Regions from separate parts of the Paraburkholderia sp. TE9906 genome, predicted to be linked through region 3. Evidence: predicted binding sites of a transcription regulator. Region 3 holds the regulator's gene; each other region holds the start of a gene.
The links. Region 3 encodes HrcA, which represses chaperone genes, less so after heat shock. Its sites were predicted from a motif close to TTAGCACTCNNNNNNNNNGAGTGCTAA; they were not measured.

Region 1 (9,886 bases), 120 kb from region 3:
AAGGTTTCGTCGACACGGTTTACAACGGCGCCGTGACGGGCTGGGCCGTCAATCTCAGCCGGCCGGAAGAAAAAGTGCCGCTCGAGGTCCGGGTGGGCGACGAGGTCGTCGCGAGAGGCTGGAGCGGCGAGTCGCGCCCCGACGTGGCTGGCGCAGGCTACCCGAGCGCCCACAGCGGATTCTCCATTCCGCTGCCGGCCCATCTCCAGGGCGGCTTTCACGTTGCAATCGCAAATTCGCCCGAGAGCCTGAACAACGCGGGAATCTGGCAACAAGGCTGGCACTGCGCCTGAGCGCCGAGGAACTCACCATGGAACAGCCCCACACTTTCGTGCAGCGTTGCCACGGCGCGATCGGCACTCAGGACCGGATGCGCATCTTTCGTCAAAGACCGGTCACGGTCTGGCTCACCGGTCTATCCGGAGCGGGCAAGTCCACGATCGCCTTCGAACTGGAACGGCAACTCGTCGGCTTGGGCCATGCCTGCTACGTGCTCGACGGCGACAACGTCCGCCACGGCCTGGCTCGCGATCTCGGCTTCGACAGGAAAGATCGACACGAAAATATCCGCCGCGTGGCGCATGTAGCCCAACTGATGAACGATGCGGGCCTCATTGTCATCACCGCGCTCATCTCGCCGATGCGTGAAGACCGGGCGATGGCGCGCGATATTATCGGGCGAGACAAATTTATCGAGACCTATCTCTCCGCGCCGCTCGACACTTGCGCACGACGCGATCCGAAAGGTCTCTATGCGAAAGCCTTGTCCGGCGAAATCAGTTCGTTTACCGGCGTATCGGCCCCTTATGAAGCCCCGGACGACCCCGAGCTTCGCATCGATACGGCCGCTCTGACGCCAGGAGAAAGCGTCGCACGCATATTCGCCCACTTGCGTGAGAACTCGCTGGCGACTGCGGGCCAGGAAGCCGGCGCGTAACGACGCAAGCGCCACCCGCTTTCACTCGTCTCAAAAGAAAAAACCCGCATTTCTGCGGGTTTTTTCTTTTGAGAAGCACGCCTTGCGACGTACTTCCCCATGCACTTCCAACCGGGCCTCGCAAGGAGGCCCAAGCGGAATTACATGTCCATGCCCATGCCGCCCATGCCGCCGGGCATACCGCCAGGCATCGGTGCATCTTCCTTCGGCAGTTCGCAAACAGCCGCGTCGGTCGTCAGCAGGAGACCAGCAACCGATGCTGCGTTTTGCAGCGCCGTGCGCGTCACCTTCGTCGGATCCACGACACCTGCGTCAACCAGGTCGACGTACTCGCCGGTTGCTGCGTTGTAGCCGTAGTTGCCTTGGCCAGCAGCAACCGCTGCCACCACGACGCTGGCTTCTTCGCCACCGTTCGTGACGATCTGGCGCAGCGGCTCTTCCATCGCGCGCAGCACGATCTTGATACCTGCGTCCTGATCGGCGTTAGCGCCCTTCAGGCCGGCGATTGCCGTACGTGCACGGATCAGCGCGACGCCGCCGCCAGCCACGATGCCTTCTTCCACAGCTGCGCGCGTTGCGTGCAGTGCGTCTTCGACACGTGCCTTCTTTTCCTTCATTTCGACTTCGGTCGCAGCGCCGACCTTGATCACTGCAACGCCGCCTGCCAGCTTGGCAACGCGCTCTTGCAGCTTTTCACGGTCGTAGTCCGACGTTGCTTCTTCGATTTGCGTGCGAACTTGCTTCACACGTGCTTCGATGTTGGCAGCTTCGCCAGCGCCGTCGATGATCGTCGTGTTTTCCTTGCCCACTTCGATACGCTTTGCCTGGCCCAGTTCAGCCAGCGTTGCCTTCTCGAGCGTCAGGCCGGTTTCTTCAGCGATGACCTGACCGCCGGTCAGGATCGCGATGTCTTCCAGCATCGCCTTACGACGATCGCCGAAGCCCGGAGCCTTCACAGCAACGGTCTTCAGGATGCCGCGGATGTTGTTCACCACCAGCGTTGCCAGTGCTTCGCCTTCGACGTCTTCAGCGATGATCAGCAGCGGACGGCCAGCCTTCGCGACTTGCTCGAGTACCGGCAGCAGATCACGGATGTTCGACACCTTCTTGTCGTGCAGCAGCACGAACGGGTTTTCGAGCACAGCAACTTGCTTGTCCGGGTTGTTGATGAAGTACGGCGACAGGTAGCCGCGGTCGAATTGCATACCTTCGACAACGTCCAGCTCGTCTTGCAGCGACTTGCCGTCTTCAACGGTGATGACGCCTTCCTTGCCGACCTTGTCCATCGCTTCAGCGATACGGTCGCCGATCGACGAATCGCTGTTGGCCGAAATCGAGCCGACTTGCGCGATTTCCTTGTTGGTCGTGCACGGCTTGCTGATCTTGCGCAGTTCTTCGATCGCTGCGAACACAGCCTTGTCGATACCGCGCTTCAGGTCCATCGGGTTCATGCCCGATGCGACATACTTCATGCCTTCGCGGACGATCGACTGAGCCAGAACCGTTGCGGTCGTGGTGCCGTCACCTGCGTTGTCGCTGGTCTTGGAAGCGACTTCCTTGACCATTTGCGCGCCCATGTTCTGGAGCTTGTCTTTCAGTTCGATCTCTTTTGCGACCGACACACCGTCCTTGGTGACCGTCGGGCCGCCGAAGCTGCGTTCCAGGACAACGTTGCGGCCCTTCGGACCCAGCGTGACCTTCACAGCGTTCGCGAGAATGTTCACGCCTTCGACCATCTTGGCACGGGCGGAATCACCGAATACGACGTCTTTAGCTGCCATCTTCTAACTCCTTGAATTCTTTGGATATGACCGGGAAAAGTAGCGGCTTTGCGCTTACTTCTGCACCACGGCCATGATGTCTTCTTCGCGCATCACGAGCAGTTCGTTGCCGTCGACCTTGACGGTCTGGCCTGCGTACTTGCCGAACAGGACACGGTCACCAACCTTCACGTCGAGCGCGATTTGTGCACCCTTGTCGTCACGCTTGCCCGGGCCGACTGCGAGGATTTCGCCTTGATCCGGCTTTTCCGCTGCGGCTTCGGGGATCACGATGCCCGACGCGGTCTTGGTTTCTTGATCCAGACGTTTGACGATCACGCGATCATGCAAAGGACGAAGGTTCATACATACTCCTCTCTTGATTGAGACTGAAGAACGCTGAGAAAACCCGGTTGGCCTAGCCAACCGGCGATGTTGTTAGCACTCTCGTGCAGCGAGTGCTAATTATATGGATGGGTGGTGACAAATTCAAGAAGGGATGGCGCGGCATTGGCGAGATTCATGTCGAGACTCGCTTAACTTTGAAGGTTGTTCACTTGAGTCTGAACTCGCGATCCGTATCCGGACGCCGCAGTGAGGCGCACCTCCCATAAAAAACAACCACTTAGGTATGAAATCCCTGTTTTTACGGGGTGACACGTGCAGCACGACACCCAAGCGTTTTGGGCAGCATCCATTCGCAAATCTTGGGGATCAACTCTTTGCGATCAGTATTCACTCAAGGGTAAACACTGGAGTGATCTTACCGTTAGGCACGCTGGGTAGGTCGAAACATGATGCGAGCGGCGGCCACTATCCTATCGCTCACTGCGTCCGGCGGCTTCGGATTCAGTGGCTCGATCAGTTCATCGAGCCATCCGACAAAGGCAGCGCAAAGGTAACAGCGCATCGACCTTGATCGCCACCTTTTCTTTCCGCCGAGTCCAACATCCTGCGAATTGACTTGCATCCTGGCCAAATACTGTATAAATTCACAGTACTGTTTTTATATACAGGATCGGTCATGAACCAACTCATCCGCATCTTGAACGACGGTGATCGCGAAACGCTTGCGTGGTTGCGCAAGCATGTCGGAGACGTGCGCGTGGCTGCTGCTGCGCGACATCTCGGAGGCAACGGCAAACCGTACCTGTCCGCGGTGTGCCGCTATCTTGGCGTACGTCCGCCAACGCCTCATCAACATAGCCGGCCCGTTGAAGACTGCACGGTCGGCGACAACTATCTTGCCCAGATCCGCCAGTTGTTGGCACAGCGAAACCAAATGTTGTTGAAGCGTCAACTTTGATGCTGCGAGTTACCGCAAGCCCTCAGGAAAATAACGGCATGACTAACGACTCTGCTCTTGATATGGATGTCCACGACATCAATCCTGTCGCCTTCGAACGCGCCCTCCGCAGCGCGTCGCTCGACCTCCAGCAGATCATTGCCACGGTCGCAGGTCGTTACCTCGACAGCGGCCGTCGCCGTTACTCGAGTCACGCGCGATTGCCGACCTGGCGCACGCTGCTGACAATCGACGAACAGGTCTTTGAGAATCGGGGCTTCCGGTCGAGGCACAACGAGACCGTACGCGCGACGTTTGTCCGGTTTGAGGACAGTCGTTTGTCCGGGATGGATCTGGACGAACCCGTCGACTGGCGACGTGACGACGACAACTTGCCTGCCGTGTACCTGCTCGTGCGCGCAGTGGTACAGGCCGAATCTACCGATGTGGCCACTCAGGACTAATGCGCCAATATCGGCCGTTGGCCGAGCTTTGTTCGCTCAGGTTTGCCCCGGCGTTGCAGAAGACAGGGAGGGCAGTGGAATAATTTCCCTCAAAAACAGCGACCTGCCAGGATTTGCCCGCCCGTTTCAAGTCGGGCCTGCGGATCCGCGAACGGCTGCGCGGCGGGGACATACGCCGAACTATCTGCGGATGACCAATGACGAGGGAATACCTTTGGCGCGGAAATAGCGGCGAAAAATGCAATCCCGCCTCGGGCGAGTCGATCGCCGGCTCTGTCGGCGCAGCCGCCACTTTCAGAGGCCCGTTCTGAAAACTGCTGCAGAACAAATTTTCGAGTCGCCGCCGCGCCCACGAAACGAAGTCGGTCTTGCAACCGGGAAAGTAAGTTTTCGTCCTGCCCCCCTCGCGCTTACTTACGTCTGAGCATCCACGCCGTTATGCTCTGCGATCCAGGCAAATCAGCTCACAGTCACAACGACCTTCCCGAACCGCGCACATGACACTGCGTGCGGCGTCGGATGCATCTGGTTCGCCAACTAAAAATAAAAAGGCAAGCAACATGTCCATCGCGCCGCCAGCCATCAGATATGAGAAACGAAAGCGCCGAACGTATAACGAATCGTCTCGCGTGCACGTTCCGTCGTAAATTTCGCCACTGCTGATGAATCTCCGGATGCAATCCGAAATATCCATCTTTAAACGCCACCCGCCCCCGAGCCTGGCGATCAACCTCTATCGACCGTTTCATACGACGGGCCGCCCGGCTCAATGAGTAGTCGATGCAAGCGCGAAATTCGCCGGCTATGCAGAGGGTGCAAGAACCATCAATTCGTTATCCGCCCAAGGAGCGTACGCGATAACACCTGCGCCTGGTGTCGCGCGTCGGCGTCGCCCACCAGCCTGATTGAAATCGCGTCTTCGACAATAGATTCGAAAAGCGTGGAAGAGCACGAAATACGCCGCACGCCGCGCACCTCCTGCGACTCCGCCTGACTTCCCGGTCAGCCTTCACCCGGCGTCGTACTGCGTCTATTCAACCCCATCCAGTGTCGGCATGCCTCGTCCCGCCGTTGACCACCCACGTCGCCTCCCGCTCGAGGCTGTGTGAAAACGCAAAAGTACTCAGTTTTCAGGTGTCGCTTTACCCTTCCCAAGTCACTGCCAGGCCAATACAGCGCGATCTGAAGGGCCGATTTTTTCGAGAACCTCATCCAACACGCGTTTTCACACAGCCTCGCTCGAACCCGAACGCGCAATTTGCCGCGCTTTTCACCGTTCGTCTCCTTGCTTGATTTGATCTGCTCAATAGCAAATTCGCTTTCCCGGGACGAGCTCATTCCGGTATCCGTCTATCCGGGTTTCAGCGTGCGCTATCAGACAGAGCCATGACTCCCGTGAGGGGAAGATCACCCTGCGCCAGTGCTTCCATCTAAGGAAGCTCTGCAAAAGTCCCGCATTTTGATGACATTGGGCTTCGATGATTTCCATCACTGAAGAACCGATTGAAAACGGACCGTGTGAACACGCATTCAGTTGGACAGTCCCAACTCGCCTAACACAATCTCGATAACGGGATCAGACATATGAAAGACATCGTGCATATCACGGAAGCCTTCGGAGGGGGGGTTCTGTCGATGCTGACCGAGCTTTCCAACCGCGCCGCAGAAGCGGGGGCGAATGTATCCGTGATTTATTCGTTACGGCGAGAAACGCCTGCAAACTTCGAAAGTCTGTTTCATCCTAAAGTGAAGATGACCCATGTATCGATGTGCAGAGAGATCAGTTTCAAGCAAGACTGGTCGAGCCTGCTCGCGCTAGTTCATAATTTACGCGATCGCAACCCGCAGGTCATCCACCTTCACTCGTCGAAAGCAGGTGTTCTCGGACGAGCCGCAGCCAAAATAGCGTCCCCTCACGCCAAAGTATTTTATTCACCGCACGGCCCGGCCTTTCTCCGGCGTGATGTATCGCGTGCGAAGCAGTACACCTATTTGAGCTTTGAACGTCTCGCCAACTTCATTGGCGGAACGATCGTTGCATGTTCACGTAGTGAACTTCATGAAATCAAAGGCCGGGTTCACGCGCGCTCGTCGATCCTGATCGAGAACGGCGTCGATACGAATGAGATCCCCCAGCGTTGCAAACGAAGTGACGACAAGGTGGTGATCGGCATGACGGGCCGCGCTTCGTTCCAGAAGAACCACGAAGTGTTCCTCAAGCTGGCGAACGAATTCCGCGATCCCGCCGTGAGCTTTGTGTGGATCGGTGGGACCGAAGAAGAAGTGCCGGACGCTTACCGCGGCGACGCCGTCACATGCAGCGGCTGGGTCACCCGTGCGCGTGCATTGGAGCTGATGTCACAGCTTGACGTCTATGTTCAGACGTCACGCTGGGAGGGAATGCCGATGGCGCTAATCGAAGCTCAAGTCGCGGGTATCCCCGCGGTTGTGACCAACGTTGTGGGCAATCGCGACATTGTCATTCATTGCGTTACCGGCTTTGTGGCGTCCAACGACGAAGAGTTGGCGAAATATCTCGCACTGCTGCGCGACAACCCGACACTTCGTCAGCAAATGGGCGCCGCAGCGAGAAAGCGGGCTATGGAGCGCTTTTCAATGGACCTGATCTTTCGCGAATGGCAACTGCTTTATGGCCTGGCCGACGAGCGCAATACCCGCAATGAGCCGTTGATCGTTGACATCGCTCATCCTTATGACGTCAATAGTTAACCGGAGATCACGGTTGAAAAACATGCAACCTGCCGCACCCTCATTCATCTACAACGGTCGATTCGCTACTCAGAAGACGACCGGGGTACAGCGCGTGGCGCGTGAACTGATCGCCGCGCTTGGACATCTGCCGGACAATGGTGGCGTTACCGTCGTCGTTCCACCGCAGCCGGAACTGCAGTCCGTGGATGGTACCCATTTAGTCAAAATCGGCTTTGGAAAAGGCGTGTTCTGGGAACAACTCGTTCTTCCCGTATTTGCGGGCCGCCACCGGATTGTCAATCTCAGCAACTCGGCCTCGATCTTTCGTCTGAATCAGGTCATCTACATGCACGACGCGGCGGTATTCGATGTGCCGGCGCACTTCTCGCGGCGCTTTCGCGCATGGTACCGATTCATGTTCTGGATTCTGGCGCGAACGTCGAGTTGCGTGGTGACCAATTCGGATTTCTCGCGGCAGCGCCTCGCGCACCATTGCGCTGTGCCCGCTGAGCGCATCAGTGTCGTTCCGCTTGGGGCGGATCACCTGGATGCGATCACGCCCGACGCAAGCGTCCTGCAAGAACACGGCCTGGTATCGAAGCGTTTCGTCCTTGCGGTCAGCAACATGAACCCCACCAAGAACTTCGGCCGCATTCTCGAATCCTTCCGCCAGCTCAACGATCCTTCGATTGATCTGGTCATTGTCGGCATGAAGAACGCGAGCGTGTTCGGAGACGTTCAGGACATGCGAGCCATCGCGCCCAACATCAAAGCCGTGGGGTATCTCAACGACCAGAAGCTGAAGGCCCTGTATCAGCATGCGCACTGTTTCGTTTATCCATCTATTTACGAAGGATTTGGCATTCCACCGCTCGAGGCGATGCGCTGCGGCTGCCCGGTCATCGTGGGCCGCTCGTCGGCATTGCCGGAAACTTGTGGCGACGCAGCGCTCTATTGCGACCCCTACTCATCAGAAGATCTTGCAGACAAGATGCGCACGCTGCTCCGCATGCCCGACATCAGATCGGCGATGATCGAGCGTGGCTATTCGCACGCAGCCAGGTTCCGCTGGGACACCAGCGCCGAGATGCTCCGGCAAGTCATCAATCGATCCTGGCGAAACACATAACAGCGCTTCGCAGTCTTCCGGCCGGACCTTCAGGTTCAGTCCGGCCGACGTGCCCGCCGGGCATATTCCGAGTTAAGGAGAACATCAGTGAGGCTGGGCATTTATTGCGATTCGGGTGTCAACGGCGGTCACGAAGAAATGCTCAAGCGACTGGTTCTCGCGCTTGTGAAGTGTCCGGCAATTGTCAGCCTTTATATTCTGGTACCGACCCAGAACAAGCCAATGTCCGATTTTGCCAGGGATATTGCGGCAGAGCATCGTCAGGTCGTCGTCACCTCGTTACCCTTCACGACCGAGTCGATTCACGGCAATCCTCTGGCGTTATTGGCGACATCGTGGACCACGGCGGCCAAACTGCGCACGCTGAATCTGACGAAACTCGTGATCGCTCAAGGCACGATCGTGTCGGCAATCGCCGGCTTGCTCGCCGCGCGCCTGGCTCGCACGACTGCCGTCAGCTACATTCCACTGATAGACGATGCCGCGCAAGCGGACGCGCCGATTGCGGAGCGCGTCAAATCGCGGGTTAAACGCGCGCTGTACCAATTGCCGCACCAGTACATCACGCTCAACGATCATCTGCGCGAAAAACTGCTGAAGCAGGCGCCGGACACGCCCGCCGCGATTCTCGAAAACTACGTCGACAATCGATTCAGCCGTTCCACGCTTACCCGTGAAACGGCGCGTAGCTCACTCGGCCTGCCACAAAGCGGAAAGTTCATTTGCGCGCAGATTGGCCGGATTCACTTTCAGCATAAGCGGCAAAGCTTCCTGCTCGCTGCCATCGAGAAGCACCCCGACGCCTTCGCGAATAGCATTGTGCTCATCGTGGGTGACGGCCCCGACGCGGATAAATTACGGCAAGCTGTGCAAGGGAGCGAAGTTCTGTCGCGTTGCGTCCGAATCATCGGTCCGCAATCCGACGTGCTGCCGTACATCCTGGCGAGTGACGTCGTCGTGTTGCCCTCGGCCTACGAAGGCGTGCCGCTTGTGATGATCGAGGCGGTTCTGGCGGGGCGCCCCATCGTGGCATCGCAGGTATCGGCACTCGGATCGTATTTGCCGGCCGAATTGCTGTTTCCTGTTCACGATCAGGACGCGTTCGTCGAAAAGATCTTTTCCGCACCGGCCTATCCGCTCTCCGGGCTGACGGATTCTTTCCGGGTGAGATTCTCTCGTGAAGCATTCGATGCCCAGGCGCAGGAAGTATTGCTGCAGCCCGTGCCGCAACGTCGCGTGGCGGGCCATCTCGAGCACAATACCGCGGATCTCGGCACAAAGTAGCGCGCGGTCGGTCCAGCGGCAACGTTGCACCGAAAATTACCGCACCAAGAGCACTCTCCACGGCTTTGATCATCACGACGCGATGTCTTGATGATCAAAGCCGTTCTGGCTAGGCATCCCGTGGGGGCATCGCAGGTATCGGCGCCTGGCACGTACTTGCCGGGCGCATTGCTGTTTCCTGTTGATGATCCATCAGGATACGTTCGCCGAAAGATTTTTTCCGCCCCCCCCACCGCCGATCCATTCTCCGAACTGGCGGATTCTTTGCGGGCGCGGTTACCTCGCGACGCGCGCGACGCTCAGGCGCAGGAAGTA
Region 2 (9,886 bases), 180 kb from region 3:
GGTTTCACGTTCTCCGCGGGTTTCATCGACTACGTGCTGAACTTCGGCCTGTCGACCAAGGGCTGGTGGGCGATTCCGATCGGCCTCGTGTATTCGGTCGCGTACTACGGGCTGTTCCGCTTCTTCATCCGCAAGTTCAACATGGCGACGCCGGGCCGCGAACCCGCAGCCGCCGATGAGCAGGCCGAGTCGTTCGCGGCGGGCGGTTTCGTTTCGCCGGCAGCCGGTGCGGCCGTGCCGCGCGCGCAACGCTATATCGCCGCGCTCGGCGGCGCGTCGAATCTGTCGGTGGTGGATGCGTGCACGACGCGTCTGCGTCTGTCGGTGGTCGATGCGAACAAGGTCTCCGAAAGCGAACTGAAGACGATCGGCGCGCGTGGCGTGCTCAAGCGCGGCTCGACCAATGTGCAGGTGATCATCGGACCGGAAGCGGACATCATCGCGGATGAAATGCGTGCGGTGATCGCGCAGGGTGGGGGCGAGGCGGTGGCGCCGGTGGCGGCTGCTGTTCCGGCCGCTGTCGTTGCGAGCGCCGCGAGCGCGCCGGCTGCTGCTACTACGGGTGCGACGGGCGGCCCGCTCGACCCGGACCCGCTGCGCTGGCTCGCCGTGTTCGGCGGCGCGGGCAACGTGGTGTCGCTGGATGCGGTGGCGTCGACGCGTCTGCGTATCGTCGTGCGCGATCCGTCGGCGGTCGATCGTCAGCGTCTGGCCTCGCTCGACACCGCATGGGTCTCCGGCGACACGTTCCACATCGTCGTCGGCGAAGCGGCGCAGCGCTATGCCGCGAGGCTGGCGACGCGGATGTCGGAAAGCGGCGGCGCAACGCCGTTGCCCGCGTAAAGCGTGCAGGGTGCTAACGAAGTGGCCTGCCATGCCGCGCATTCATTGATACGGCGGTAAAGCGATCATGAGGCGGCAATAAGCCAGCAACAAAAAAGCGGCACCTTGCTTCAAGGTGCCGCTTTTACGTTTACCGGCTCGAGGCCGGTTCGTACTGCATCAGTGCGCTTTGATTTTTGCCGCTTCCGACGGCCTGCGCGATTCGAGCCACATCACATTGATGATGCCAAACGCCAACGCGACACCGATACCGAGCAGCCAGCTGAAATACCACATCATGAACTCCTGTTAAGCGTAGTGCCGTTCAATACATCGTATGGTGATTCTCTTTGAGCGCCGCGGCGGTCACCTTGCCGCGCAGCACGCGATACACCCAGCTCGTGTACAGCAGGATGATCGGCAGGAAGATGATCACGGCGAACAGCATGATCTCCAGCGTCAGGCGGCTCGAAGTCGAGTCCCACATGGTCAGGCTGCTGCGGCCGTCGAGCGAAGAGGGCATGATGAACGGGAACATCGAGAAGCCTGCCGTCAGGATCACGCCGATGATCATCAGCCCGGTCGACAGAAACGCGCTCTTCTCGAAGCGTGAGCGCGCAAGCGCCGCGGCCAGCAAGCCGCCGACCAGAGCGGCCACGGGCGCGATCACCGTCCACGGATAAAGTGCGTAATTGGAGAGCCACAGGCCGGGCGCGCTGATCACGGTCTTCATCAACGGATTGGCGACCGCGTCGAGAGGCGGGGCGTCGACGATCTGATAGCCGGGGATCATCGTGGCGACCAGCGCGCCGGCCACCAGGAACAGCACCACGCCGCTCGCCGCTGCGATGCGCAGCGCCAGCGACGCGCGCGCGGCGATCACACCATCCGACTTCAGCTTCACGAAGGCGGCGCCGTGCGCAGCCAGCATCGCGACGCTCACGAGGCCGCACAGCAGCGCGAACGGGTTGAGCAGACCGAAGAAGCCGCCGTGATAGGTGACACGCAGGTCGGTATCGAACGAGAACGGCGCGCCTTGCAGCAGGTTGCCGAACGCGACGCCGAACACCAGCGCCGGCACGAAGCCGCCGATAAAGAGTCCCCAGTCCCACGCGGCGCGCCAGCGCGGGTCTTCACGTTTGCTGCGGTAGTCGAACCCGACCGGCCGGAAGAACAGCGCGAACAACACCAGCAGCATCGCGAAGTAGAAGCCGGAGAACGACGCCGCGTAAGCCAGCGGCCACGCCGCGAACATCGCGCCGCCTGCCGTGACGAACCACACCTGGTTGCCTTCCCACGTCGCGCCGACCGTGTTCACGACGATGCGCCGCTCGGCGTCGGTCTTGCCGATGAACGGCAGCAGAATCGCCGCGCCCATGTCGAAGCCGTCAGTGAGCGCGAAGCCGATCAGCAGCACGCCGATCAATACCCACCAGATCAGTTTGAGGGTTGCGTAATCCATGATGAACTTTCCCTTGGAACAGAGTGGCGGTGAATCATGCAGCCGGGTTGGCCGACAGCGGCTGGTCGAGCGGCTCTTTCACTTCGTGGTGATAGCGGCCCGTATGCAACGACGAAGGGCCGAGCCGCGCGTACTTGAACATCAGCATGATCTCGATGATGAACAGCACGGTGTAGAACAGCACGAAGCCGGCGATACTCAGGTACAGGTCGCGCGGCGTCAGGCTCGATGCGGCGAGGCTGGTCGGCAGGATGCCGGCGATGCTCCACGGTTGACGGCCCACTTCCGCGACGATCCAGCCGAATTCGGCTGCGAGCCACGGCAGCGGAATCGCCCACACGGCCCAGCGCAGGAACCAGCGGCGCTTTTCCAGCAGCAGCGTACGTTGCGCGCAGAACCAGAACGCCAGGATGAAGGTCGCGAGGAACAGCAGGCCGAGGCCGACCATCAGGCGGAACGAGAAGAACAGCGGTGCGACCGGCGGAATCGTTCTTTTGGCCGCCTGGGCGATCTGATCCGGTGTGGCGTCGGTCACGTTCGCCGTGAACGGCTTGAGCAGCAGGCCGTAGCCGAGATCCTGCTTGTGGAGTTCGAAGGCGGCGTGGGCTTCGTCGGTTGCGTCGCCTTGCTTCAACTTCTGCAGCGCGGCGTAGGCCAGCATGCCGTTCTTGATGCGCCCTTCGTTGCGTGCGATCAGGTCTCTCAGACCCACCACCGGCTCGCTGATCGAGCGTGTGGCGATGATGCCGAGCGCGTACGGAACCCGAATCGCGTAGTCCGTGCGCTGCTCCGCCTGGTTCGGAATGCCGAAGATCGTGAACGGGGCCGGTGCGGGTGCGGTTTCCCATTCGGATTCGATCGCGGCCAGCTTCACCTGCTGAACTTCGCCGGTGCGGTAGCCCGATTCGTCGCCGAGCACGATCACGCACAACGTCGACGCGAGACCGAAGCCCGCGGCGATTGCGAACGAGCGCAGCGCGAATTCGGTATCGCGGCGCTTCAGCAGATACCACGACGACACGCCGAGCACGAACATCGCCGCGGTCACATACCCGGCCGAGACGGTATGCACGAACTTCACCTGCGCGACCGGGTTGAACAGGACGGAGCCGATGCTGTCGAGTTCCATGCGCATGGTCTGGTAGTTGAAGACGGCGCCGACCGGATTGTTCATCCAGCCGTTGGCCACCAGAATCCACAGCGCCGACAGGTTCGAGCCAAGCGCGACGAGGAACGTGACGATCAGATGCTGCACCTTCGACAGCCGTTTCCAGCCGAAGAAGAACAGGCCGACGAAGGTCGATTCGAGGAAGAAGGCCATCAGACCTTCGACGGCGAGCGGCACGCCGAAAATGTCACCGACGTAATGCGAGTAGTACGCCCAATTGGTGCCGAACTGGAATTCGAGCGTGAGACCCGTGGTGACGCCCATCGCAAAATTAATACCGAACAGCTTGCCCCAAAACTGGGTCATGTCTTTGTAGATCTGCTTGCCGGTCATCACATAGACGGACTCCATGATGACGAGCAACCATGCGAGGCCGAGCGTGAGCGGCACGAACAGAAAGTGATAGAGCGCCGTGATGGCGAACTGGAGGCGCGACAGTTCTACGACTTCGCTAACGGGCATGTTGATCACCTTGAGACGAATGCGAGACAGGCGCGGACAGCAGCGCCTGCGCGACCTGTTCAGGCGGCAGCGACATATGCTCCGCCTGCGGATGATTGAAAAAGGTGTATTTGAGCGCCATCAGCAGAACGAATTTGATGGCGAGGACGATGGCGATATCCCGCGCCAGCGTTGGACCGCGCACCCAGCCGGCGAGCCGCTTGCGCCAGCGCGACCGGAGAGTGGTACTGCGATTGAGGGCTATGGTCATAGTCGGTCGAAAGCGACTTCACACCGGTGAATCCGGCTGGATCCAGGCCGCCTGAGCGGTCTGGCGAGTGCATCCCGATTTTAGGAGCGGAACCTCGCGCACATCGATTCGGCAGTGCGGCATTGAGTCGCTAAACTCGCCGTGTTTATCCAGTATTGCTATCTGGTTTGTCATACGTCAAGAAAGCTATCGTGGCAGGCCGTCGTCAGGCGACCTCATCCAGCCGGTGTGGGCGTGCGCGAGTGCGCCGCCGCGTGGGCGAAAAAAAGCCCCGCCGTCTTGCGAGGGCGGGGCTCGGGGCCAGGTGGCGCACGCCGGGCGAACCGGTGTGCCGACAGCTTCAGGCCTTATGCATATTCGGTCAGTGCGCCGCGCATCTTCTTCATTGCGCTCGCTTCGATCTGCCGGATACGCTCGGCGGACACGCCGAACTCGTCAGCCAGTTCGTGCAGCGTCGAGCCGCCCGAACCGTCGTCTTCCACCTTCAGCCAGCGTGCCTCGATGATGCGGCGGCTGCGGGCGTCCAACGCGTCCAGCGCACTGGCGATACCGTCGCTTTGCAGGCGGTCGCGCTGACGCGAAGCCAGCACGGCAGTCGGTTCGCTATGCGAGTCGGCCAGATAGGCGATCGGCGCATACGACTCTTCGCCGTCCTCGACCTGGCCTTCCAGCGCGATGTCGCCGCCGGACAAGCGCGTTTCCATTTCGGAGACTTCTTCGCGCTTCACGTTCAGTTCCTTCGCGAGACCTTCGATCTCGTCCGGTGTGAACGCGCCCAGCCCCTGCTTGTGGCTGCGCAGGTTGAAGAACAGCTTGCGCTGCGCCTTGGTGGTGGCGACCTTCACCATCCGCCAGTTGCGCAGAATGTATTCGTGGATCTCAGCCTTGATCCAGTGCATCGCGTACGACACGAGGCGCACGTTCTGCTCCGGATCGAAGCGCTTCACGGCCTTCATCAGGCCGATATTGCCTTCCTGGATCAGGTCGGCGTGCGGCAGTCCGTAACCGAGATAGTTGCGCGCGATCGATACGACCAGCCGCAGGTGCGACAGCACGAGACGGCGCGCAGACTCCAGGTTGTCCTGCTCGCGAAATTCGGTGGCGAACTGGCGTTCTTCCGCCGGCGTCAGCATCGGAATCCGATTAACGGCCTGGATGTAGGCGTCGATATTGCCCAGTTGACCGGGCAGCAGCGAGGAATGCGAGAGCGCCAGTGCACCTGCCGAAGCGGCCTTAGCCGACGACGGGCTCAAAACACTCGGAAGGGTCATTGCATGGCTCACGTAGAAAACTCCTTTGGAATCAGACAAAAGCGTATTCAGTAAACGACTCCAGCGTTGGATGTTAGCACTCTGATTTGGGGAGTGCTAATACTTAGAGGCAGTAGGGGCATCCAAGTTCCGTAAAGTCCTATTGAAATTCGCGTTCTAATAGCCATAGCGTACACCAACGGGGCATCTTGCGCAGTACGTGGAATTTGCCCGTTCCTTCCTGCTTAGTCTCACAAAAGACCGATATTTTCAGAATCAGTAGTGACTGATTGCGTGAAATGAGCATTTTTCATACGATCGACCAAATCGACTTTCTATCTAGGATAAGCAAAACTGTTATGCATTTTTAACCTCAGTAGGTTCGGGTGTTAGATGGACAACCAAAACATATGTTTTGCGTGGTCCGGCTCTAAAAACCGGCATGGTTGGGCTGTTCTCCGTGGCCCCGGATCTTGCGTCCGCCGGTCAGTTTGGCGTGCAGGTCGCCGTCGACGCGGGCGATCATCACGTCAAGAAATTCGACCTTGGCGCGGCCTGGGAGCCAGGGCTGTATGGTGACGGATTGGCGACTGGCATTTCGCGCTGATCGGCGAAGCGCACGCGGCCTGGTGGCATATCGACGAAGGGAACGTGCACAGCGACATCGGCGTGACGCCGGTGATTCGCTTCATCAAGATATCGGGATGGGTGCGCCCTTTCGTCGAAGTGGCAGCGGGCATCCGGCTGTTGTCGAGTCCCCCGGATTGCTTCGGACCTTACGCTCGGCACCGCGTTCCAGTTTGCCGACATGGCGGGCGTCGGCGTGCAGTTCGGCCACCGCCAGCCGTACCTCGCGGGCTACGCTTCCAGCATATTTCCAACGGCGGTATCAAAGAGCCGAATCCTGGTATAAATTTCAGCCAGCTATATTTGCAATATAACTTCTGACGACCGAGGCCGCGTTCGGCTTACCGGTGTGGGGGCTGAGCAATGGCGGCAAAGATGATCGAAGCGATTCGCGGGCTGGAGCGAGAGCGCTTCCGTGCGATGGTCGAAGGCGACGGACAATCGCTCGACACGCTGCTCGCGGACAACGTGAGCTATGTGCACACGAATGGCAAACGCGAAACGAAGCGGCAGTTCATCGACGGGATTACCGGAGGGCGCCGCCGTTACCGGCAGATCGAAGTGCAGTCGCAGGAGGTGCTGCCGGCCGGACGGGAAACGTATGTCGTCACCGGCCGCGCGCTGATCGAGATGGAGGCGAATAACGGCGCGTTGCTGTTTCCGATCGCCTACACCGCGATTCACACGCAGGAAGACGGGCAATGGCGCCTGATTGCGTGGCAGGCCACACGGTGCGCGCTCGAGTGAGCCTTTTGGGTTCACCTCGTCAGGCCGGTCGCGTCTCGTGAACGCGCCGGCAGCCTGAGAGCGCGGGGTACGCGCTCGTTCTCGTCGCTTTTCTCATACTTCCCGCACAGATATCAGGCGGCGACGCGCTGCGGCTCCTCGTCGCGGGACCCGGCACGATCCTCCGTGCCGTTTGCGCTCGCTGCCCCTTCCTGATCCGCCGCGACGCTCTGGCCGCGGGCCGCATCGGCCGCCCGCATCACCGCATCGCCCGCATACGGATGCCGTGGATGCACCGGAAGCTGATTGCAACGTTCGACCACGCGCCGCACCGCCGACATATCGGAGAAATCGAGGCCGGTGGTGATGCCCTGCGCGTCGAGATTCATTGCCAGACCGACGAGATCGAGATTGCCCGTACGCTCGCCATTGCCGAACAGACATCCTTCGACGCGGTCCGCGCCTGCGAGCAGCGCCAGTTCCGCCGCAGCCACCGCGGTGCCGCGATCGTTATGCGGATGCACCGACAGCACGATGCTGTCGCGATAAGCAAGATGACGGTCCATCCATTCGATCTGGTCGGCGAAGACGTTCGGCGTTGCCGCTTCGACGCTCGCCGGCAGATTGAGGATCATCTTGCGCGCGCGCGTGGGCCGCCACGTTTGCGCGACGGCATCGCAGATCTCGCGGGCAAACGGAAGCTCGGCGGTATTGAAGGTTTCGGGCGAATACTGGAACGTCCAGTGTGTGTCCGGGCGCGCCTGCGCGTGTTCCTTGATTAAACGGGTGCCGTCCACGGCCAGCGCCTTGATTCCGGCTTTCGACTGGTTGTAGACGATCCGCCGGAACGATGGGCAGATCGCGTTATACAGATGCACGATGGCGCGCGGCGCGCCTTCGAGCGCCTCGAACGTACGGGCGATCAGGTCCGCGCGCGACGGCATGAAGACCTCGATGGTCACGTCGTCAGGAATGCGCTTTTCCTCGATCAGCTTGCGCACGAAATCGAAGTCGGTCTGCGACGCCGACGGAAAGCCGACTTCGATCTCCTTGAAGCCGATCGCGACCAGCATCTCGAAGAACTCGAGCTTTTGCGCGGCGTTCATCGGTTCGATCAGCGCCTGGTTGCCGTCGCGCAGGTCAGTGCTCATCCAGACGGGAGCCTGGTCGATCGTGCGGCTCGGCCATTTGCGGCCGGTGAGGCGCACGGGAGGGAAGGGGCGGTATTTTTCAGCGGGATTGCGCAACATGATGTGCCTCGTTCGTTGTGTCGTATGCGAAAGGGAGTGGCATTGAGCGGTTGGCGGACTGCCACGGATGCACGGCCCGCCAGCCGATGGCTAGCGGCAACAATGAACGGGCGCGAACGAACAACGTCACGACGATGACGAAAACGAACGTGGATGATGCCCATGCAACGTGCATTTGACCCTCGCGCTTCGTCCGCACGGTAAACGGACGAATGCAAACGACTACTGGTTGTGAAGAACTACGCTGGGGTGTGAAACGGGAACTGCGAAACTGCCTGGAGGACCGCCCGACGGCAACAAGGGTTGCCAACGAACGGCGCTACGCCTGACTTACGCCAGGCGTAGCGATAGGGGCCGCGCGAGGCGGCCGAAAGTAATTCGGAGGGTGTTCGGAAGGGAACGCATGGGCCTAAATGTATGACGGTATGAAGCGGTGTGTCAACCCGCGACCACCGCTTCCTCATGCCATAGGAGCGCCCGACGGCGGCTCACGCGTCGTGCGTCGATCTCGGCTTCAACTTCATTTTCAACGCCTCACACCGGCGTTTTCGCGACGTCCGCGATCAGTTCCACTTGCCGTTCGATCGCGCTCGGCACCGGCGCTTCGCCGCGCAGCACGGCGCTGATCCACGCGGCCGTGGTGGCGGCATCGCGCGCTTCGGGCAAGTCGACTTCCGGCGCATCGGGCGACGAACGTTCGTGCGGCACGCGCGTTTCGCAGACGCCGTCGTGCAGCCAGTCCACCTGCACCTGACGCCGCGTGTCGGCCACCGCCTCGCCTTCGGTGCCGCGCGCAAGCAGCGCACCGCCCACGGCCGCATCCGGATGCGAGTTGAACAACTGTGTGAGGCTGTCGCGATACGGCGGATGCGTGTAGTTCACAAGGCGCAGCCCCGCCGGCGCGAACGGCTGCAGGATTTTCACCAGCGTGTGCGTCGAGTTGCGCACGCCCATGCGCCGACGCAGCGCAAGCAGGCGCGCGAGCTTCGGTGCGAGCACGTCGATCGGCGCGAACGCGAGACGGTGCTCGGCGAGACCGTCTTCGATATCGGCATGCGAGCGCGCGTGCTGGATCTGCAGATGCGTGAAGATCTCCGCGCTCGTTACGCGGCCCGGATCTTCGGTGACGCCGTGCACCAGCACCGGCACGCCTTCGCGCGCCAGCAGCAGGGCCAGCAGCGGGACCAGGTTCGGCTGTTTGCGCGCGCCGTTGTAGGTGGGGATCGACACGGGCCGGAATGCGCCGTGCGGCAAATGGATCGGCTCGAACGACGCGTGCGCGCCCGCCAGCATCGCGGCGAGTTCGTCGGCGGTTTCGCCTTTCACGCGATAAGCGAGCAGCACCGCGCCGAGTTCGAGCTCGGCCACGCGACCATCGAGCATCGCGGTGTAGAGCGCGCGCGTATCGTCGGCGGTCAGCGCGCGGGCGCCATTCGGGCCGCGGCCGATTTCCTTGATGAAGCGGGCGCAGGGGAACGGAGTGTCAATGGCGGTATCGGCGGAGTCGGTCATCGGGCGCAAGGGGACGTGATGGCGTGCCGCGCGCTGGCGGCTCGCCACGGTATTCAAGGGAAGCTGTTGGGTCGCAGGTTGGTGTCAGTATCGCATCTATGGCGATACTGCGAGGCATGGCGCGCGGCCGTGCGCCCGGGTGCGCGCTTGCCCGACTGCCGCGCGCGGCGCTTTGCCGCGCGTTACACTCGATGTTTTCTCGCCGCGTCGTCGGCACAAATCAAGCAACGGAGAACGGGATGAGTTACGTATTTGAACCCGCACCGCAGGTGGCGGTGCCGGTTGTGGGGTCCAGCGAGCAGTTCGCGGTGCGTCGCATCTACTGCGTGGGACGCAACTACGAAGCGCACGCGCGCG
Region 3 (9,886 bases):
GTCGAAGTCTTCGCCGCCGAGGAACGTATCGCCATTCGTGGACAGCACTTCGAACTGCATTTCACCGTCGACGTCAGCGATTTCGATGATCGACACGTCGAACGTACCGCCGCCCAGGTCATACACCGCGATCTTGCGGTCGCCCTTTTCGGCCTTGTCCAGACCGAATGCCAGCGCGGCTGCGGTCGGTTCGTTGATGATCCGCTTCACTTCCAGACCGGCGATGCGGCCTGCGTCCTTGGTTGCCTGACGCTGGCTGTCGTTGAAGTACGCGGGAACCGTAATCACGGCTTCGGTGACCGGCTCGCCGAGGTAGTCTTCAGCGGTCTTCTTCATCTTGCGCAGCACTTCCGCGGAGATTTGCGGCGGCGCCAGCTTCTGATCGCGCACTTCGACCCACGCGTCGCCGTTGTCGGCCTTCATGATCTTGTACGGCATCAGGCCGATGTCTTTCTGCACTTCTTTTTCTTCGAAGCGGCGGCCGATCAGGCGCTTGACCGCGTACAGCGTGTTCTTCGGGTTCGTGACCGACTGACGCTTCGCAGGCGCGCCGACCAGAATCTCGCCGTCTTCCATGTAAGCGATGATCGACGGCGTGGTGCGCGCACCTTCCGAGTTCTCGATCACCTTGACCGAATTGCCTTCCATGATCGCCACGCACGAGTTGGTCGTGCCGAGGTCGATGCCGATGATTTTGCCCATTTTTTCTAATCTCCTAACTTTGATCGCTGCGGGAATCGCCCTGTTTGCCCATCTGGCGGTCGGGCGATCCGCTCTCAATTCATACCTGCACTCAACATAAGTGCGTCCACATCGTTTTCAAGACCTCTTCTACGATGCGGTCTTTATTTTTTTTCAATCGGTCGAACTTTTGCCCGAATTCGTTCCATCAACTTGCCCGCTGCCTGCGGGAACGGCGGCCCGGATCGTTTCCCGGGCCGCCGCGACCGCTGCCTCGAATTGCCTGGCGTGTGCCGACCGGTTGCCCGGCCTGGCCGCTCACCGCGGTAAAAGAAAAACCACGTGGACACGCCATGAAGCATGGAGCGCCTGCCCAGCTCGCGATGCTCGTGGACCTTGCTGCAAAACCATTTGAGGCCGAGCGCGCGGATCGCGCCCGGCTGCGCCAGCATCGCTTTCCTGGCGATCTCGCAATTGAAACCGTCGAGACTCCAGAAAAACACCACGGCCAGTCACCCCGGCCTCGGCGGTCGCGCCGACGGGAATGCCGGTCATCGCGGCCGATGCCAGATAGAACGGCTTGCGATGCCTCGCGCCGCTTTACTTCGGCGCCGCAACCGTCACAAGTGCGGGACGCAGCACGCGATCGGCGATTACGAAGCCTTTTTGCAGCACGGCGACGACGGTGTTCGGCTCCTGATCGGCCGGCACCATCGAAATGGCCTGATGGCGATGCGGGTCGAACTTCTCGCCAACCGGATTCAAGGCGACGACGCGGCCCTTCTCCAGCGCACCGGTCAACTGGCGCAGCGTCAGTTCGACGCCCTCGCGCACCTTCTGCAGGTCATCGGACGAGTGAGCGACGGCCGCTTCGAGGCTGTCGACCACCGGCAGCAGATGCTCCGCGAAACTTTCGATCGCAAACTTATGCGCCTTGGCGACGTCTTCCTGCGCACGACGGCGCACGTTCTCGGTTTCGGCCTTCGCACGCAGGAAACTCTCCTGCAACTCGGTGATTTTCGCCTGTGCTTCGGCCAGCGCAGCCTGCTCGGCGCTTGCCGGCGCATCCGCTGCGGCGTTCACAGCCGGATCCTGGGGCGCTGCGGCCTCGGCGGCCTGGCGCGCGGTTTCGTCGGCGGGCGTGGGGTTCTGGCTCGTCGGGTTCTCTTGCGTGTTTTCCATGTCGCTGAAAGTCGTTAAAAAGTAAAAACCAACGGTAGCGCGTGCGCGTAAAAATATCGCGATTTGTGCGTTGCAAAATCGCGACAGGCGGCTCGTCTCACCACCGCATATCAAAAGGCCAGATGGGGCCGGAAGGCTCCCTTTCAAGCGGATTTGCGCGTTCTTTTCGCACCACCGGCGAGTGGTGGAAACGCACCGTAACAACCATTAATGCGACGCAATCAGATTGAGATTGAGTGCGGCCAACAAGTGGCCTATGCTCCAATAAACGATCGGAAAAGACACGTTAACCCTAATCTGACGTTAGCCTTACCGAATTTGCAATTTCAACCTGATTCGCCGTTCTAGTAACCGAATCGTCCTTGGGGGAGTACCGTGAAACTGACCTTGGCAATCGGGGTGGTCGCACTGGTACTGGTTGCGGGCACCACGACCATCTGCATGTCCGGAGCGGTCAACGACCACACGACCGAATATGGCGGCGTGCACCAACTGTTCAATTCCCACCTGAAAATTTGTCGATAATGCGCCGATCGCGCTTGGTCGGCCGGCCGTGCATTTCGGCGGCGGGTTCGCGGTACGTCTTGCGCCGCTCCTGCTCGACCTGCCGCTTCACCTTGCTCTGCGCGGTCTCGGCGTAGAGCGTCTGGGCGACGCTCGCGGGTCCACGCACGTCGCAGACGCCCAGCACTTCCACCTGCCACACGATCCGCTCGATCTCGATCTCGACCAGGTCGCCGACCCGCACGTCCTTGGCCGGCTTGACGCTGGCCCCGCCGATGCGCACATGCCCTTTGTCGACCGCGCCGGCCGCGAGCGAACGCGTCTTGAAAAAGCGTGCGGCCCACAGCCACTTGTCGATACGCAGCTTCGCGCCCGCTTCGGTGGAAATCCTGTAGTTCATGAACCTGCCTCTGTGGCGTGCGGCACCGGCACCGCCTGCACCGGCCAGCCTTGGAGATTCTGCGCGACGATCTCCCCTAGCGCCGCAATCCACGGTTGCGACGCGTTCACGCAGGCGATCCGGTGAAACTCCTTGCCGCCCGCATGCAGGAACTCGTCACGCACTTCCATGCCGATTTCCTCAATCGTTTCAAGGCAGTCGGCCGTAAAGCCCGGGCAGAACACGTCGGCGCGCCGCACACCCGCCGCGCCCAGTTCCTTCAGCGTAGGCGCCGTGTACGGTTGTAGCCATTCGGCCTTGCCGAAGCGCGACTGGAAGGTAATGCGGCATTCCACGGGCGTCAGCCCGAGCGCCTGCGTCAACAGCGCGCCGGTTTGCTGGCATTGCTCGTGGTACGGATCGCCCAGGTCCAGCGTGCGCTTGGGCACACCGTGAAAGCTCAGCACCAGCTTGTCGCCCGCCGTGAAGTCCGGCCGGCCGTGCTGATGCCAATAGTGATGCACCTGGGCGGCCAGCGCGGCAATATACGCGGGATGATCCGCATATTGGCGCAGCGTGCGGATTTCCGGCTGATTGCGCATACGCTTGAGGGCCGAAAACGCGTCGTCGAACGCCGTGGCCGTGGTCGACGACGAGTATTGCGGATACATGGGCACGAGCAGCACCCGCTCGGCGCCGGCCAGCTTCAACTGGTTCAGCATGGCCGGAATGCCCGGTGTGCCGTAGCGCATCGCGTAGTCGACCAGCACCGTGTAGTCGTTCAATTGCAGCAGATGGCGCAGACCTTCCACCTGCTTTTCCGTGTAGACGCGCAACGGCGAGCCTTCGGGCATCCATACCGCCGCATACTTCCTGGCGGAGCTGCGCCCGCGAAACGGCAAAATCAGCAAACGCAAAATGATCTGCCACAGCAGCGCCGGAATTTCGACCACCCGTGGATCGGACAGGAATTGCGCGAGATAACGGCGCACCGCGTGCGGCGTCGGCGCGTCGGGCGTGCCGAGATTGATCAGCAGCACGGCGACACGATGTGAGGTGGCGTTCTGTGAAGGCCGCTCGAGGTCGAAGCGCATAGGCAGCGGAAGTCACCGCTTTACGCGGAGAGTCGATTCAATGGAGATTCATTATAGCGGCGCGGTCCGTGGCCTGGTTCGCCGGACGCCCCTGGCCATTCGGCCGATAGGCAAGTCGCGCGCGCTCACGCATCATTCTCAGCACGGCTCGCCGCAGCGGGAATAGCAAGCCGTTACTGCTGGCTCAGAGTGAGCGAAAGCAGACGAGCGGTGATGTCGACAATCGGAATCACGCGGTTGTAAGCCATGCGGGTCGGCCCGATCACGCCGAGCGTGCCGACGATCTTGCCGTTCACCTCGTACGGCGCGGTGACGACGCTCATCTCTTCGATCGGCACCAGATTCGACTCGCCGCCGATGAAAATCTGCACCCCCGCCGCATGACTCGATACGTCGAGCAATTGAAGGAGACTGGTCTTTTGGTCGAAAACATCGAACAGCCTGCGCAGACGCGCCATGTCCGACGAGAGGTCGGCGACTTCGAGCAGATTGCGCTCGCCGGAAATAAGCACCGTCTCGCCGGTGTCGGATTCGTCTGTGCTCGCCGTGACGGCCGCATGCATCAGCGTGGTCATGTCGCCACGCAGCTCGTCGATTTCTTCGCGCAGGCGGCGGCGCACGTCGTCGAACGAAAGGCCCGCGAAGTGGGCGTTGATGTAATTGGAGGCTTCAACCAGCTGCGACGGCGAGAAGTCGCGCTGGGTCGCCATGATGCGGTTCTGCACGTCGCCTTCGGGCGTCACGATGATCAGCAGGATGCGTTTGTCCGACAAACGCATGAACTCGATCTGCTTGAACACGTGGCTGCGCCGCGGCGTGAGTACCACCCCGGCGAACTGCGACAGGTTAGACAGCACGCTGGCCGCCGCCGCGACGATCTTTTGCGGCTCGCCCGCCTGCAGCGTAGTCTTGACGGTGCGCATCACCGCCTCTTCGTCTGCGGCGGACTCCACCGTCAGCATCGTATCGACGAACAGACGGTAGCCGCGCGGCGTAGGAATGCGGCCCGCGGAAGTATGCGGACTGATCACGAGCCCCAGGTCCTCGAGATCGGACATCACGTTGCGGATCGTTGCCGGGCTCAGTTCGAGGCCCGAGTAACGAGACAGCGTGCGCGAGCCGACCGGCTGACCTTCGGCGATGTAGCGCTCGATCAGCGTTTTGAGGAGGGTTTGTGCGCGAGGATCTAGCATGAGGAAAAATTTTAGCTTAATGCCGGGACTACCGCGAGCGCTAACGGCGCCTGCCCGCGACGAATACGCCACTGCTTGCCGGGGCGCCGTCCGGCCGGCGCTCTGGCGCGACGCTGCACATCGCTCCGATCCCCTCTTGCGCCGACATTCGCAAGCTCCTTGCGGCCAGCGTCGGCGCAAGTTGATCGGCAGCCCGCCCTCACACTTTAATCGGCGCGCATGTCATCAAGGCTTCACCATTCTAACGATAATCGCGGCATGCGCCGGCGCCCCGCCATGCCGGCCCGCCACCGGGTCTGTCTGCGGTTCTTTTCAGGCCCCACCTATGGTGTAATGCCGGCATGCAAGTGACCAGCCAGTTCAAGACCGTCGCGCTCGTCGGGCGCAACAATACGCCAGGTATCGGCGAGCCGCTGACCGCGCTCGCCTCGTGCATCGCGAAACGCGGCTTCGAAGTCGTGTTCGAGGCCGACACCGCCGCGGAAATCGGCATCACCGACTATCCGGCGCTGCGTCCCGCCGAGATCGGCGCGCGCGCCGACGTCGCCGTGGTGCTGGGCGGCGACGGCACGATGCTCGGCATCGGCCGTCAGCTTGCGCCGTACCGCACGCCGCTCATCGGCATCAATCATGGGCGGCTCGGTTTCATCACGGACATCCCGATCTCCGACATGCGCGAGATCGTGCCGCAAATGCTGTCCGGCAATTTCGAGCGCGAAGAACGCCTGCTGCTCGAAGCGCGCATCATGCGCGACGGCAATCCGATCTATCACGCGCTGGCCTTCAACGACGTGGTGGTCAACCGCAGCGGCTTTTCGGGGATGGCGGAACTGCACGTCTCGGTCGACGGGCGCTTCATGTACAACCAGCGATCGGACGGCCTGATCGTCGCCACGCCGACCGGCTCGACCGCTTACGCGCTGTCGTCGCAGGGCCCCATTCTGCATCCGCAATTGCAGGGCATCGTGCTCGTGCCGATCGCGCCGCACGCGCTGTCGAACCGGCCGATCGTGCTGCCGGACGACTCGAAGGTGAGCATCCAGATCGTCTCCGGGCGTGAAGTGAACGTCAATTTCGACATGCAGTCGTTCACCTCGCTGGAGTTGAGCGACACGATCGAGGTGCGCCGCTCGCGTCATACGGTGCCGATGCTGCATCCGGTCGGCTACAGCCACTACGCCACGCTGCGCAAGAAGCTGCACTGGAACGAATACCCGTCGCACGAAGAAGATCCCAAGCCCTGAGCGGCGCAGTCACGCCGGAACGCCAAGGCCCAAGCTACCGCCGCTGCCGAAACCTGAATTTCAAGCTCATCAGACGACCTCCATGCTTCGCCACCTCTCGATACGCGACTTCGTCATCGTCGCCGCGCTCGACCTCGAATTCGACAGCGGGTTTACTGTTTTCTCGGGCGAAACCGGCGCCGGCAAGTCGATCCTGATCGACGCGCTGGCACTCGCGCTCGGCGCGCGCGCCGACGCGAGCGTCGTACGCACCGGCGAGAGCCGTGCCGACATCACCGCGGAGTTCGAGACCCATGCGCAGGTCGAGCAATGGCTCGACGAGCAGGCGCTCGGCGCCACCGCCGACAGCGACGAGCATGGCGGTACCGTGATGCTGCGGCGGGTAGTGGACGCCAACGGCCGCTCGCGCGCGTTCATCAACGGCACGGCCGCCACACTCGCACAGTTGCGCGAGGTGGGCGAGATGCTGGTGGACATTCACGGCCAGCACGCGCACCAGTTGCTGATGCGCCCCGACGCGCAACGCGAACTGTTCGATACCCACGCGGGTCTGTCCGACACCGCCGCCACCGTCACACGCGCGTGGCGCACGTGGCGCGAGAAGGTTCAGGCGGTCGAGCACGCGCAGACCCGCGACCGCGAGTTGCAACTGGAGCGCGAGCGCCTCGCCTGGCAACTCACCGAACTGGACAAGCTCGCGCCGCAACCGGGCGAATGGGAAGAGGTCAACGCCGAGCACCATCGTTTGTCCCATTCGGCCAATCTGATCGACGGCGTGCAAGGCGCGCTCGGCGCCCTGTCCGAGTCGGACGAGGCGATGATCACCCACCTCGCGTCGATCGTGTCGAAGGTGCGCAACCTGGCCGAGATCGATCCTGCGCTGAACGACGTCCTCGCCGCGCTCGAACCCGCCGAAATCCAGTTGCAGGAAGCGGCGTACTCGCTGAGTCATTACGCGCAAAAGCTCGAACTCGATCCGGACCGCCTCGCGCAAGTCGAAAAGCGCCTCGATGCGCTGCACTCGGCCGCGCGCAAGTTCCGCCTGCAGCCACAGACGCTCCCCGACGAACATCAGGCGCGGCGCGCGCAACTGGACGCGCTCGACGCCGCCGCGGATCTCGACAGCCTGCACGCCGCAGAGGCGAAGGCCAGGGAAGCGTACCTGGCCGAGGCGAAGAAACTCTCGAAGGCGCGTGCGAAAGCCGGCACCGCGTTGGGCGCGGCGGTCACCACCGGCATGCAGGAACTGTCGATGAAAGGCGGCAGCTTCGAAGTCGCGCTAGTGCCGCTGCCCGAGGGCGGCGCGCATGGTTTGGAGCAGGTCGAGTTCCGCGTCGCGGGTCACGCCGGCGTGCCGTTGCGACCGCTCGCCAAGGTCGCCTCGGGCGGCGAACTGGCACGTATCAGCCTCGCGCTCGCGGTCATCGCCAGCGCCGCCAGCCCGACACCCACGCTGATCTTCGACGAAGTGGATACCGGCATCGGCGGCGGCGTCGCCGAAGTGGTGGGGCGGCTGTTGCATCAGCTCGGGCAAGCACGCCAGGTGCTGTGCGTGACCCACTTGCCGCAAGTCGCCGCGCGCGGCGACCACCATTTCCAGGTGGCGAAAGCCGGCAACGGCAAGGGCGGCACGGTGAGCAGCGTCATCTCGCTCGACAAGACGAGCCGCGTCGAGGAAGTCGCGCGGATGCTCGGCGGGCTGGAAATCACCGCAACCACGCGCAAGCACGCGAAGGAAATGCTGGCCGCCTGAAACCGCGCGGCCGGGAGGCGCTCACCTCGGCCGCCGACCAGTACTTCGACGCCTCGTGAGCAAGGCGGGCATCGATTACGCCCGCCGCCCCACTCTCACGTCACGCAGCACACCCTCTCACCCGAACACCCGCTTCCACAACGCCAGCACCGCTGCGCGCTCGGTGCCGACCAGCGCCGGATCGACGCGCGCCTTCTCCATCCCGTCGAGCCGCAGCTTGTGCTGCAACTTGCGATACGTGCGATACGCCGCGCCGACCGTCTCGGCCTCTTCCTCGCTCATCAGGCCGAAGCGCGACACTTCGCGCAGCAACGCGATGTTGCCGGTATTGCGGATCAGTTCGGGATCGCGGGCCGCGTGCAGCAGCACCCAGTACTGCACGGTGAATTCGATATCGACCATCCCGCCACGGTCGTGCTTCAGATCGAACAGCGCCGGCGTGTGGTTCGGATGCCCCGCCCCAACGCGCTCGCGCATCTCGACGATCTCCTTCGCGAGCGGCGCCGCGTCGCGCGGCGTGGTCAACACCTGCTCGCGGATCGCCTCGAACTTCGCGCCGATCCCGGCATCGCCCGCGCAGTAGCGCGCCCGGCTCAGCGCCTGATGCTCCCAGACCCACGCGGTGTTGGCCGCGTCGCCTTCGCGCAACTGATAGCGGCGGAACGCGTCGAGGTCGGTGACGAGCAGGCCCGACTCGCCGTTCGGCCGCAAGCGCAGGTCGACATCGAACAACGTGCCGGCGCCGGTCGCGGTGGTCAGCCAGGTGATCAGGCGGCGGGTGTAGGTGGCGTAGACGTCGGCTGCGGCGTCGTCGGGATCGTCGTACAGGAAGATCACGTCGAGGTCGGACGCGTAACCCAACTCCTTGCCGCCCAGCTTGCCGTAGGCAATCACCGCGAAACGCGGCACCTCGCGGTGGCGCTTCGACAACTGTTTCCAGACCGCTTCGAGCGTGACGTCGAGCACGGCGTCGGCGAGTTCGGACAACCGGTCGCTCACGTGCTCGACGCTCAGCTTGCCGGCGAGATCGATCAGCAGAATGCGGAACACCTCGGCCTGGTGCGCGTGGCGCAGCAGATCCATCTGCTGCTCCACGCCGTCGGCGGCGGCCAGCCGCAAGCGCAGCGTGCGCTTGAATTCGGGCCAGTCGAACGGACTGTTGATCGCTTCGTCGTCGAGCAGTTCGTCGAGCAGTTGCGGATGGCGGATCAGATAACCGGCTGCCCAGCGCGAGCCGCCCAGCACCGACAGCACCTGGTGCAGCGCCTGCGGATACTCGGTCAACAGCGCGAGGTAAGCGCCGCGCCGGCTCACCGCTTCGAGCAGATCGAACAGGCGCGCGACCGTGTCGCCGCGCCGCTCGGGTGGCTCGAGCGTACGCGCGGCTTCCAGCGCTCGCTGCGCGACGATGTCGAAACGTTGCCGGCTGCGCTCGGCGAGCCCCGCGTAACGCGACGACTGCCACACCGCGCGCAAGCGCGCGAGCAGCTCGCCCGGCTCGGCCACACCGAGTTCGATGAGACGCGCGCGCAATGCTTCGTCGGCGCTGTCGTCGGCGAGCGCGCTGCTCCACACCCATGCGGCAGCGCCGTCTTCAGGCGCGCCGCAGCCGTCGCGGCCGCTCACCTTGTCGGCGAAAATCTGGTCGAACTGCTGTTCGACGAATTCGCGATGCGCATCGAGCTTCGCCATGAGTGCCGCGTAGTCGTCGCAACCCATCGTGCGCGCGAGCGCCGCGCGCTCTTCCGGGTCGACCGGCATCGCGTGGGTTTGCGCATCGTTGCGGTATTGCAGACGGTGCTCGAGTTCGCGCAGGAACCGGTAAGCGACTGACAGCTTCTCGCACACCGACGTAT

Region 1: groES (co-chaperone GroES) is a predicted target of HrcA. The motif match lies at 3,136-3,162, and genes of this name have one in related genera.
Region 2: rpoH (RNA polymerase sigma factor RpoH) is a predicted target of HrcA. The motif match lies at 5,509-5,535, and genes of this name have one in related genera.

Annotation. Positions count from the first base shown of each region.
Region 1 is NZ_JBWCCT010000002.1:393,471-403,356, reverse strand. Features, by position in the region: gene ACZ9H4_RS05700 (sulfotransferase family protein) at 1-293, shown strand, start outside; gene cysC (adenylyl-sulfate kinase) at 311-937, shown strand; gene groL (chaperonin GroEL) at 1,078-2,718, opposite strand; gene groES (co-chaperone GroES) at 2,773-3,063, opposite strand; gene ACZ9H4_RS05680 (CppA family protein) at 3,722-4,003, shown strand; gene ACZ9H4_RS05675 (DUF2471 domain-containing protein) at 4,042-4,446, shown strand; gene ACZ9H4_RS05670 (glycosyltransferase) at 6,031-7,176, shown strand; gene ACZ9H4_RS05665 (glycosyltransferase family 4 protein) at 7,199-8,287, shown strand; gene ACZ9H4_RS05660 (glycosyltransferase) at 8,426-9,571, shown strand.
Region 2 is NZ_JBWCCT010000002.1:90,009-99,894, forward strand. Features, by position in the region: gene nagE (N-acetylglucosamine-specific PTS transporter subunit IIBC) at 1-843, shown strand, start outside; gene cydX (cytochrome bd-I oxidase subunit CydX) at 1,003-1,119, opposite strand; gene cydB (cytochrome d ubiquinol oxidase subunit II) at 1,148-2,284, opposite strand; gene ACZ9H4_RS04365 (cytochrome ubiquinol oxidase subunit I) at 2,319-3,914, opposite strand; gene cydP (cytochrome oxidase putative small subunit CydP) at 3,904-4,164, opposite strand; gene rpoH (RNA polymerase sigma factor RpoH) at 4,512-5,447, opposite strand; gene ACZ9H4_RS04380 (acyloxyacyl hydrolase) at 6,051-6,362, shown strand; gene ACZ9H4_RS04385 (nuclear transport factor 2 family protein) at 6,405-6,788, shown strand; partial or broken gene ACZ9H4_RS04390 (2-isopropylmalate synthase) at 6,992-8,017, opposite strand; gene ybiB (DNA-binding protein YbiB) at 8,552-9,529, opposite strand; gene ACZ9H4_RS04400 (fumarylacetoacetate hydrolase family protein) at 9,769-9,886, shown strand, end outside.
Region 3 is NZ_JBWCCT010000002.1:274,142-284,027, reverse strand. Features, by position in the region: gene dnaK (molecular chaperone DnaK) at 1-702, opposite strand, end outside; partial or broken gene ACZ9H4_RS05180 (thioredoxin family protein) at 856-1,193, opposite strand; gene grpE (nucleotide exchange factor GrpE) at 1,282-1,863, opposite strand; gene ACZ9H4_RS05170 (RNA-binding S4 domain-containing protein) at 2,360-2,767, opposite strand; gene hemH (ferrochelatase) at 2,764-3,840, opposite strand; gene hrcA (heat-inducible transcriptional repressor HrcA) at 4,014-5,033, opposite strand; gene ACZ9H4_RS05155 (NAD kinase) at 5,375-6,277, shown strand; gene recN (DNA repair protein RecN) at 6,360-8,030, shown strand; gene glnE (bifunctional [glutamate--ammonia ligase]-adenylyl-L-tyrosine phosphorylase/[glutamate--ammonia-ligase] adenylyltransferase) at 8,148-9,886, opposite strand, start outside.